DNA from 3 places in the Kitasatospora sp. NPDC001683 genome. Region 2 is predicted to be linked to each of the others. Evidence: riboswitches for the same ligand, from Rfam matches in the RefSeq annotation. Region 2 holds a riboswitch; each other region holds the start of a gene.

Region 1 (3,263 bases), on a different contig from region 2:
GGCGGCCGCGGGCCAGGTAGTCGCGCACGACCAGTTCGACGGCGTCCTGTGGATTCTTGGTACCGGAGAGCAGCATCGCGTCGATCGCGAGGTTCGCGTCGAGCGTGATGGTGACCTGGGCCATGGTGACTCCTCCTCGGGTGCAGAGCAGCAGCATGCCCCCTGCGTCGGAGTTTGACCATGCGGAATACGGCGCTGCGAGTGCGTCCGGGCGGGCACGCCGAAGCCCCGGGGAGGAGCGACCAGACTCTCCCCGGGGCGGTCGGGAGACGGCCGACAACCGACGGATGACGGATGACAGATGATGAAATCTGTCATCCGTCAGCTGTCAGCTGTGATCCGTCACCTGTCAGCTGTCCGGTGTGCGCGCTGCTCAGACCCGGCCGGCGAAGTCCGGGGCCCAGTTGGCGATGGTCTGGAGGCGGACGCCCACGCTCGGGTTGGCGGCCTCGACGTACTGGCCGCCGCCGATGTAGATGGCGACGTGGTAGACGCCGGAGTCCTTGCCGTTGTTCGACCAGAAGAGCAGGTCGCCCGGCTGCAGGCTGTCCAGCGAGACGTGGGTGCTGGCGGCGGCCTGGTCGGCGGCGACGCGCGGGATGTTGATGCCCGCGGCGCGCAGCGCGGCCTGGGTCAGGCCGGAGCAGTCCCAACCGCCGTTGCCGGTGCCGCCGTAGACGTACGCCTGGCCGACCTTCGACTTGGCGAAGGAGACCGCGGCGGCCATGCTGCCGGTGGCGGCCGGGGCCGGGGTCTGCGCCTGGGCGGCCGGCTTCACGGCCGGGGCCTTGGTCTGGGCGACCGGCTTGGCGTCCACGGCACCGCCGTTCGAGGCCTGGCCGGACTTCTGCGAGCGGTCGAACCAGGCGAAGTCCGACCCGGACTTGGTGGCGGTGGAGGACTTGTCGGCCTGGGCCGAGCCGGCGTCACCGAAGGTCAGGCGCTGGCCCGGGTAGATCATGTCCGGACCCTCGGTGAGGGTGCTGCGGTTGAGCTCGTACAGGTGCTGCCAGCCACCCTGGACGTTGTGCTTGTCCGCGATGGAGGACAGCCAGTCGCCCGCGACGACGGTGTAGTCGCCGGCCTGGGCCTGCGCCTGGCGCTTCTGCGCCCAGTCGCTGTTGGCGGACTTGGCGGCGGCGGAGTCGCCGGAGGCCTTCGCCTGGTCCTGGGCGGGCGCGGACGCCGCGGCGGGCTTCGCGGCCTGGGCCTGACCCTGGGCGGGCTTGGCGGCCGAGGCGGTGTCGACGGCGGCCGGGGCGCCGCCCTTGGTAAGACCGGCCTGGACCGAGCAGACCGGCCAGGCGCCGGGGCCCTGCGAGGCCAGGACCTTCTCGGCGATGGCGATCTGCTGGTCCTTGGTGGCGAGGTTGGCCTGCGGGGCGTACGCGGTGCCACCGAAGGCGGCCCAGGTGCTGGAGGTGAACTGCAGGCCGCCGTAGAAGCCGTTGCCGGTGTTGATGCTCCAGTTGCCGCTGCTCTCGCACTGGGCGACCTTGTCCCAGGTGGCGACGGAGGCGGCGTTGGCGGTGCCGGTGGTGAGGCAGGGAACCGTGAGGCCGACGCCCGCGACGCCGAGGGCGGCGATCACGCGACGGGTACGGCTGGACAGGCGGTTGCCGTTGGAAGGCAGCATGAAGACGCGGTCCTCTCCCACGCCTGCGAGGTGAGCTGTCGGATTCGGGCTGGAGTTGCCCGGCCGCGCTGTTGGGCGCGGCTTCACCCCTAGCCCAGGACCGTTTCCGGGAAGCGGTCCGGGGCGACTTACCTGTGGTTCCCCCGCTCCTGCCGTGGTGCGTTTTCGCGCTGCCAGGACATCCGACGGCAGGACTCGGCGTCGCGGATGAACTGGGTCCGTGTGGTCACGAACGGGGAGCACGTTAAGCAGACTTAAGTTCGAACTGCAAATATCTGTGATGCGCATCACGGTTTACCGGAAAGCGCGAATGGCTCGCAATTCATGATCGTAAATGATCGTTTTCCGGCAATTCCGCGATGTATTCCGCGAGCTGGTTCCGCCTCAGGAGAAATGTGACGGAGCGTTGAAACGCGGTGGGGGCGCGGCCTTCCGGTCGGGGGTGCCGGCGAATCGAGCGCCCGACGACGTGCCGACCATTCATCGACAAATGGCACCAGAACGGACATTGCGGGTCATTGGCCACTTAACTCTCCTGCGGGGCAATCCGAACAAGCCGAAGGGGCCCGGAACGCAGCCGTTCCGGGCCCCTTCGGTGGTGCGGGTGTCGTGACAGGCGGTCCGTGGGTTCGCTAGCCCTCCACGGGCCCTTCAGCGGCCGCGTGGGCACGTCGGGAGCCCTCCCCGGCCCCGCCGGTGGCAGCGGCCTCCGCCTCGGCCTCGGCGAGCTCCTCCGCCGTCGGCGTCGGCAGTGCGGCCAGGTAGGTGGAGGCGATCAGCTGGCCGACGGTCGGGTAGGCGCCCAGCGGCGCCGCCGACGGGCAGCCGGTCTCCTCGGCGGCCGTGGCGAGCAGCTCGGAGTCCGCCTCCGGGCCGATGACGAGCGGGGCCAGCGCCGGGCGCTGGGAGCCGGTCTCCTTGAGGTGGTTGACGGCGTCGGCGACCGAGCCGGGCACGTCGAGCGCCGCGGCCACGACCGGGACGGCCAGTCGGGCGGCCAGCAGCACGCCGGTGATTCCGGCCGCGGCAGCCGCCTCCTCACCTCCGACGGTGGTCAGCACCACGCCGTCCGCGGCGGTCGCGATGGCGAACAGCCGGGCCCGGTCGGCCCGGGCCAGCCCGGCCTCGGACAGCCGTACGTGGACGGCCTCGGCGAGCAGCGGGTGCGGGCCCAGCGCGTCGGTGACGGTCGCGCCGTACTCGGCGGCGAGGGCGTGAAGCTCGGTCAGGAAGCCGTGCGGCCCGGGCACCAGCGGTACCACGACGGGCGTCGGCAGTCCGGCCTCGGCGGCGGCCGCCAGCAGCTCCGCCACGGTGCGGTCCTCGGAGTCCCCGGCCTCGGCGCCGTCGGCCGGGAGGTAACCGACCGCGGCCTGGACGCCGGCGTGCTCGCTGCGGACGATCGAGAGCAGCTCCTCGACGACCGAACGGGACTCGGGCCCCGCGGTCGCGGGCACGGCGAGCACCAGGGCCGGCGAGCCGGTGCGGATCTCGGGGCGCTCGGGGCGACGGTGGCGCCCCCGCGCACGGGAGCCTGGAGTGCGGACGGGCAGTGGCGCGCCCGGGATGGCTGCGGTGCTCATGCCGGAGATCGTAGGACATCGGCCCGTCAGGCCTGCAGTCGGCT
Region 2 (3,263 bases):
GTGGTGAGGGTGGTGATGAGGCGGGCGTGGGTGGTGGCGAGGTCTTCGGAGAGTTGGAAGGCCCCGGCGATGGTGAGGGCGGCGAAGCCGTGGGCGAGGGAGCGGACGGTGCGGGCGGCGTGGATCACCTCGGGGCCGTCGAGGCCGTACCCGCGGAGGACGGCGACGATGACGCCGACGAGGCGGGTGGCCGCGCGGGTGAGGTCGTCGTCGGGTTGGGGGGCCTGGGGGAGGGCGGTGTAGCGGTGCGGGTGTTCGGTGGCGTAGGCCTGGTAGGCGCACAGGACGGCGGTGATCGCGTCGTCCCCGCTGCGGCCGACCGCGGCCTCCGCGAGCCGGTCGGCGAGCTCCCCGGTGACCCGGACGGCGATGAGCCTGCGCAGTTCGGCGAGGCCGCCGCTGACGTGCTTGTACAGCGAGGGGGCGGCGACTCCCGCGCGGGCGGCGACGGAGGCGAGGGCGAGGGCTTCGGCGCCCTGGTCGTCGATGAGGGCGAGGGCGTGGTCGACGACCTGGTCGGGGGTCAGTCCTACGCGTGGCATGGCGTCCGGTTCTCCGTGAAGCGTGAAGCGTGAAGCGTGCGGGCGGGTTCAGGCGGGTTCAGGCGGGTTCAGGCGAGTTCGGCGAGGAAGGGCAGCAGGGCGTCGGCGACGGCCTGCGGGTTGTCGGCCATCGGGTAGTGCCCGGACCCCTCGATCATCACCTTCCGTGCGCCGAGCTTCTCGGCCTGGAGGTCGGCGACGGCCTCCGGCTCGGGGAAGTCGGGGTCCTTGCTGCCCATCAGCACGAGGGCGGGGCAGCGGACGGCCGCGCTCCAGCCGATCGGTGCGGAGTCGCCGGTGACCTGGCCGCGGGTGGCGGACTTGCGGCCGGGGGTGCGCAGGGCTGCGACCAGCCCGTCCACGTAGCCGTCGAGGTCGGCGGGCCGGGGGCCGGGGAAGGCCATCTTGCGCAGGTAGTAGCCCCAGACGCCCGGCCACTGGACCATCGCGGCACCCATGACGACCATGACGCCCTTCATGAGGACGTTCGCCCGGTGCTCGACGAAGGCGTCGATGAGCGCGATCCCGGCGACCCGCCGGGGTGCGTCGCCGGCGAGCTTGACGACCGTCGCCCCGGTGTAGGACTGCCCGACCAGGACCGCCCGCTCGATGCCGAGGTGGTCGAGCAGGGCGAGGACGTCGATGGCGACGGCGGACGGGCTGTAGTCGTCCCAGGCGATCGAGGACTCGCCGAAGCCGCGCGGGTCCATGGTGATGACCCGGCGTCCGGCCGCGGTGAGCAGCGGGTGCAGGTGCCGGTAGGCGCGGCGGGAGTCGAGCATCCCGGGGAGCAGGACGACGGGGAGGCCGTCGCCCTGCCGGGTGTCGTCGTACGCGAGCCGGCCGCCGGGGACGTCGAGGTACTGGGTGCGCGGGGTGATGGTGCCGTTCATGGTGGGCCTCCACGGGCTCGCTCGCTCCTGCCGATAGCCATAAAGCTACGGCTAATAGCCTTAGCCGTCAAGGGCTCGCCCGGGCCGCCGAAGCCCCCCGCTCAGACCCCGTCGACCTTGAACGGGTCGTGCTCGCTGAGCAGCTTCTCCAGTCGGGCCTGGTCGACCCGGGCGACGGTGTCCGACGACTCCTGCCGGTCCCGGACCACCTTGGCCAGCGTGAACGAGGAGGTGACGGTGTAGAGGAGGCCGATCCCGAGGAAGGCCCGGGTCCATCCCCCGACCGGCAGGTAGGCGATCCCGGCGGCGAGGGCCGTGGCGGAGAGGGCGAAGGAGAGGACGGCCTGGACGTAGTACGCGGCCGTGGTCCGTGACTGCATCGGTGCGCTCATGGCGCCAGGATGCGGCGGGCCGGCCGGGTCGCACATGAGTAGGAGTACTCAGATGAACCAGGCGGCTGAGCGGTCGTTCGTTGACGTCCGATCACCTGCTCCCCCGCCGTCGCGGATGGATGGCTTGGAATCAGGGCCTCCTAGGATTAACGTTTGATAACGCAGCGCGGTCGTCAATGCCGTACCCAGACGGCACCGTGCGCCGTCGCCTAATCCCGCCGGCCGGCCTCCGGGCAGGTCAGGGAGCCGGGGAACCACGTTCCTTGGGGTGAATCGGCGGGGCTCCGGCCCGGCCGTAGGAGACCTTCCTGCTCCGAACCCGTCAGCTAACCCGGTAGGCGCGAGGGAAGGAAAGGAGCGCGCCTCCGTGGCGTCGACGCACACCCCGGCACACCCGGCCGGCCCCGCAGCCGGTACCCAGCTCCTCGACCACCCCGGCCCGAACGGCTCCGAGCCCCGCGACGCCGGGCCCGCCGACCCGTTCGTCCCGGAGACCGAGGCCAACCGCCACCGGATGCCGCGTCAGGCCCGTGGGGCCTCCCCGCTGCTCGGCGTCACCGCCGTCGCCGCCACCCTGGGCGCCACCGGCTTCGCCTCCGCGACCCCGGCCGCCGCACCCGCCGTCGAGGCTCCGGACGAGACCCCGGTCGCCCTTGCCGCCGACCCCGGCCTCGCGCTCGCCGCCCGCATCCAGCAGCAGGCCGACAGCCAGCGCACCGCCGCCGAGGAGAGCGCCCGGGTGCAGGCCGCCCAGGAGGCGGCGGCCAAGGCCGCCGCCAAGGAGGCCGAGGCCAAGCACGCCGCCGAGGAGGCCGAGCGGGCCAAGGCCGCCGCCCTCACCCTGCCGGTGAAGGACTACAGCCTCTCCGCCCACTACGGCCAGAGCGCCCGCTACTGGGCCCATCTGCACACCGGCCTGGACTTCGCCGCCGACACCGGCACCCCGGTCCACGCGGTCGGCCAGGGCACCATCACCTCGGCCGGCTGGTCCGGCGCGTACGGCTACCGGATCGTCGAGACCCTGCCCGACGGCACCGAGATCTGGTACTGCCACCTGTCCTCGATCATCCAGGGCTCCGGCCAGGTCACCTCCGGCCAGCAGATCGGCAAGGTCGGCGCGACCGGCAACGTCACCGGCCCGCACCTGCACCTGGAGGTCCGCCCCGGCGGCGGTGCCCCGGTCGACCCGGAGACCTGGCTCCAGCAGCACGGCCTCAACCCGTAACGGCCCCGAGAACCCGTACAACGGCCCCGAAAACCCGTAACGGGAAAGCCCCGGGCACCGCCCGGGGCTTCTCCACGTCTCACACCGGCATGTCTCACTCCGGCACGTCTCACTCCGCCGGCAGCTGCGCCAGGTACGCGTCGATCTCCTCCGCCCCCGGCTCCGGCGCGAGCTCCGGGAACTCCTCCACCAGCAGCCGCGGCAGCCCGGC
Region 3 (3,263 bases), on a different contig from region 2:
TCAGACCCGCACGATGGAAGCCAGCGGCATGTTGGAGACGGCCTCGTAGCGGACCGAGGCGCCCGGCTTGGGAGCGTGCAGCACCTGACCGTTGCCCGCGTAGATGCCGACGTGGTGGGCGTCGCTGTAGAAGATCAGCAGGTCGCCGGGCTGGGCCTGGGAGAGGTCCGAGCCGATCCGGGTGCCGGCGCCGGCCTGCTCCTGCGAGGTGCGCGGCAGCGACACGCCGGCCTGGTTGAACGCCCAGACCATCAGGCCCGAGCAGTCGAAGGAGCCGGGACCGGTGGCGCCCCAGACGTACGGGCTGCCGACCTTGGAGGCGGCGGCGGCCAGCGCGGCGGCACCGTGCGAGCTGCCCGGGGCGATCTTGACCGGCGCGGACGAGGAGCCCAGGTCGGAGCGGCCGCTGTCGCGCGAGGCGCGGTCGCCGGAGGCCGGCTGGGAGGCCTTCGCGGCGGCGTCCGCCTTGGCCTGGGCGTCGGCGGCGGCCTTGTCCTCGGCCGCCTTGAGCGCCTGGCGCTCCTGCTCGGTCAGCGTGTTGAGCAGGTCCTGGGCGGCCTTCAGCTTGTTCTGAACGTCCTCCTTGGAGGCCTTCAGCTGCTGGGTGGTGGACTCGAGCTCGGCGAGCTTGCCCTGCGCCTCGGTGCGGTCCTGGTCCAGCTTGCGCTGCTGCTCCTGGAGCTGCTTCAGCTGGTTCTTCTGGGTGTCACCGGCCTGGTTCAGCGCCCCGGCCTGGTTGAGGAAGTTGTCCGGGCTGGAGTTGAACATCAGCTGGACGGTCGGGGATATGCCGCCGTTGCGGTACTGCTCGCCGGCGATCTCGGCGAGGCCGCCCTGCAGGTCGGTCACCTGCGCCTGCTGACGGGCCACCTGGTCCTGCAGGCCGGAGACCTGCTTCTCCAGCGCCTGCTGCTTCTCCTGGGCCGCGTTGTACTTCTCGGTCGCCTGCTCGCCCTGCTCGTTGAGCTGGTCGACCTGCTCCTTGACCTGTTCCTTGGTCGGCTGCGGGTCGGCGTGGGCGCCGGTCTGCGCGGAGAGGGCGACGGCCGCGGCGGCGAAACCGGTCAGGATCGAGACACGAGCGCGGCTGGCGGGCTTGGGACGACGATGGGACGCCACGAAGGCGGACTCCTTCTTCCTACGTCCGCCTACCGGGTGAGCTGACGGGTTCGGGCCGGAAGCATGCCCTACGACGCCTCACGGCCTCACCAACGGCCGACCTGGCGCCGATTCACCCCGGAGGAACATGGTTCCCCGGCTCCGCTCCGCAGCGCCCCCGACCACTGGGCTCCCCTGTCGGGCAGTCGCTTCGACCTGCCCCGCTGTTTCGCGAACTCGACGGAAACCACCGCCGCCACCCAGGCTGGGTGATCGACAGTGCGGTGGTTCGGGGCACGACCCTAGTAACTGAACCGTGATCCGTTCAAATCCTTGTCAGAAAAAAGACGGAAGATCACCCATGTTCTCTTGTGAAAATGACTGATGGTGATCGCCGCCGCACGCAAAGCTGATCGGCTCTCACCGGTCGGCGGTGGAACGGGATGGAACGGACGAACCCCGAAGCGCCACCCCCCGACTCGGGAGGTGGCGCATATCACAGTTCGGAGGCCGGGCCCCGGGAGTGTCGGACCGTCAGACCCGGCGGATCGTGTTGATCGGCATCGCATCGGCCTTCATCACCTTCACCACGTCACCGGTGTGCGGCGCGTGGACGACCATGCCGTTGCCGATGTACATCCCCACGTGGTGCCGGTCGCTGCCGTAGATCACCAGGTCGCCCGGCTGGGCCTGGTCCAGCGAGGGCACCCGGGTGCCGACGTCGCCCTGCTCCTGCGAGGTGCGCGGCAGCGAGACGCCGGCCTGGGCGTACGACCAGACCATCAGGCCCGAGCAGTCGAAGGTGTTCGGCCCGGTGGCGCCCCACACGTACGGCGAGCCCTGCCTGCTCATCGCCCTGGCCACGGCCACGGCCGCGTAGCCGCTGGCCGGCGGCAGGTTGGTGAGGTCGACCCGCGCGGTGCCGCGCGAGGCGCGGTCGTCCTGCTGCTGCTGGGCCTTCAGCGCGGCCCGGTCGGCGGCGCTGAGCGAGTTCAGCAGGTCCTGCGCGGCCTTCAGCTTCTGGTTGACGTCCGCCTTGGCCTGGTTGAGGTCCTTGGTGGTGGAGTCCAGCGACGCCAGCACGGCGGCCGCCTCGGCCTTCTCCTGGTCCAGCCGGCGCTGCTGGTCGAGCAGACCCTTGAGCGCCTCGGTCTGGCTCTGGCTGGCCTGCTGGACGCTCGACGCCTTGTCCAGGTAACCGGACGGGTCGGAGGAGAGCATCAGCTGGACGGACGGGTCGATGCCGCCGGTGCGGTACTGCTCGCCCGCGACCTGGGCCAGGCCGCTCCGCAGCTGGCTCATCTGGTCCTGACTGCGGGCCACCTGGTCCTGCAGCTGGTCGGCCTGCTTGCGGAGCTGGTCGGCGCGCTCCTTGGCGCCGTTGTACTTCTCCGCCGCCTGCTCCTGCTCCTGCTGGAGCTGGTCGATCTGCGCCTTGACGTCGGACGTGTTCGGCTGCGGCGCGGCGTGCGCGGCCACCTGGGCGGAGAGGGCGACCGCGGTCGCAGCGGCAGCGGTGAGCACGGAGACCCGTGCGCGGCTCGGCTGCTTGGGACGGCGGTGGGAGGCCAAGGGACCGGCTCCTTCTTCCATCGGACTCACCCGTTCGGGCGAGATTCCGGAAAATAGGTTTGACGCCAGACCCTAGTGAAGATCTATCCGTTTTGCCACTCCCCCGAAGGCGTGAACTACGGTCCCCACGCTGACTTCACCGGATCCCCACACCACCGCAAAACGGTCACTGACCAGGGATCATCCGACCGGGCCGGGTCAGGGCCGGGCCAGCCGGTTCAGCAGCAGCACCGAGGCCACCGGGCGCGCGCCCGCCTTCCGCACGCCCTCCGCGACCTCCCGGTCGGTGGACACCACCACCACCGGACGGCCCTGCGGCTCGGCCCGGACCAGACGGCGGATCAACTCGTCCGCGGTCTCCCCGGTCCGGCTGAACCGTACCCGCACCCCGCGCGGCGGCGCCATGATGACCGGTACGTCCAGGTCCTGCCCGTCGAACACACAGGTGACCTCCGCCTGGGTGCGCTGGGCCAACATCGCCAGCCCGCCCAGCAGCCGGATCCGCTGCTGCTCCAGCGGCAGCGTCGGGTACCCGGTCTTGGTCACGTTGTAGCCGTCCACCACCAGGTGCACCTGCGGGATCGCCAGCAGCT

What was found. Region 2 has a riboswitch for cyclic di-AMP ahead of ACWCYO_RS14450 (M23 family metallopeptidase). Riboswitches for the same ligand answer to the same signal wherever they lie in the genome.
Region 1: it holds a riboswitch for cyclic di-AMP, as region 2 does, so the genes downstream of both, ACWCYO_RS04305 (transglycosylase family protein) here and ACWCYO_RS14450 (M23 family metallopeptidase) in region 2, are expected to answer to the same signal.
Region 3: it holds a riboswitch for cyclic di-AMP, as region 2 does, so the genes downstream of both, ACWCYO_RS19065 (NlpC/P60 family protein) here and ACWCYO_RS14450 (M23 family metallopeptidase) in region 2, are expected to answer to the same signal.

Annotation. Positions count from the first base shown of each region.
Region 1 covers NZ_JBSFGK010000005.1:150,050-153,312, forward strand. The annotation lists gene ACWCYO_RS04300 (hypothetical protein) at 1-124, opposite strand, end outside; gene ACWCYO_RS04305 (transglycosylase family protein) at 374-1,636, opposite strand; cyclic di-AMP (ydaO/yuaA leader) riboswitch at 1,644-1,816, opposite strand; gene ACWCYO_RS04310 (hypothetical protein) at 2,269-3,219, opposite strand.
Region 2 covers NZ_JBSFGK010000022.1:26,234-29,496, reverse strand. The annotation lists gene ACWCYO_RS14465 (TetR/AcrR family transcriptional regulator) at 1-542, opposite strand, end outside; gene ACWCYO_RS14460 (alpha/beta fold hydrolase) at 611-1,435, opposite strand; gene ACWCYO_RS14455 (YiaA/YiaB family inner membrane protein) at 1,537-1,827, opposite strand; cyclic di-AMP (ydaO/yuaA leader) riboswitch at 2,024-2,182, shown strand; gene ACWCYO_RS14450 (M23 family metallopeptidase) at 2,195-3,052, shown strand; gene ACWCYO_RS14445 (hypothetical protein) at 3,162-3,263, opposite strand, start outside.
Region 3 covers NZ_JBSFGK010000032.1:20,619-23,881, reverse strand. The annotation lists gene ACWCYO_RS19065 (NlpC/P60 family protein) at 1-1,119, opposite strand; cyclic di-AMP (ydaO/yuaA leader) riboswitch at 1,130-1,283, opposite strand; gene ACWCYO_RS19060 (NlpC/P60 family protein) at 1,633-2,670, opposite strand; gene ACWCYO_RS19055 (NYN domain-containing protein) at 2,869-3,263, opposite strand, start outside.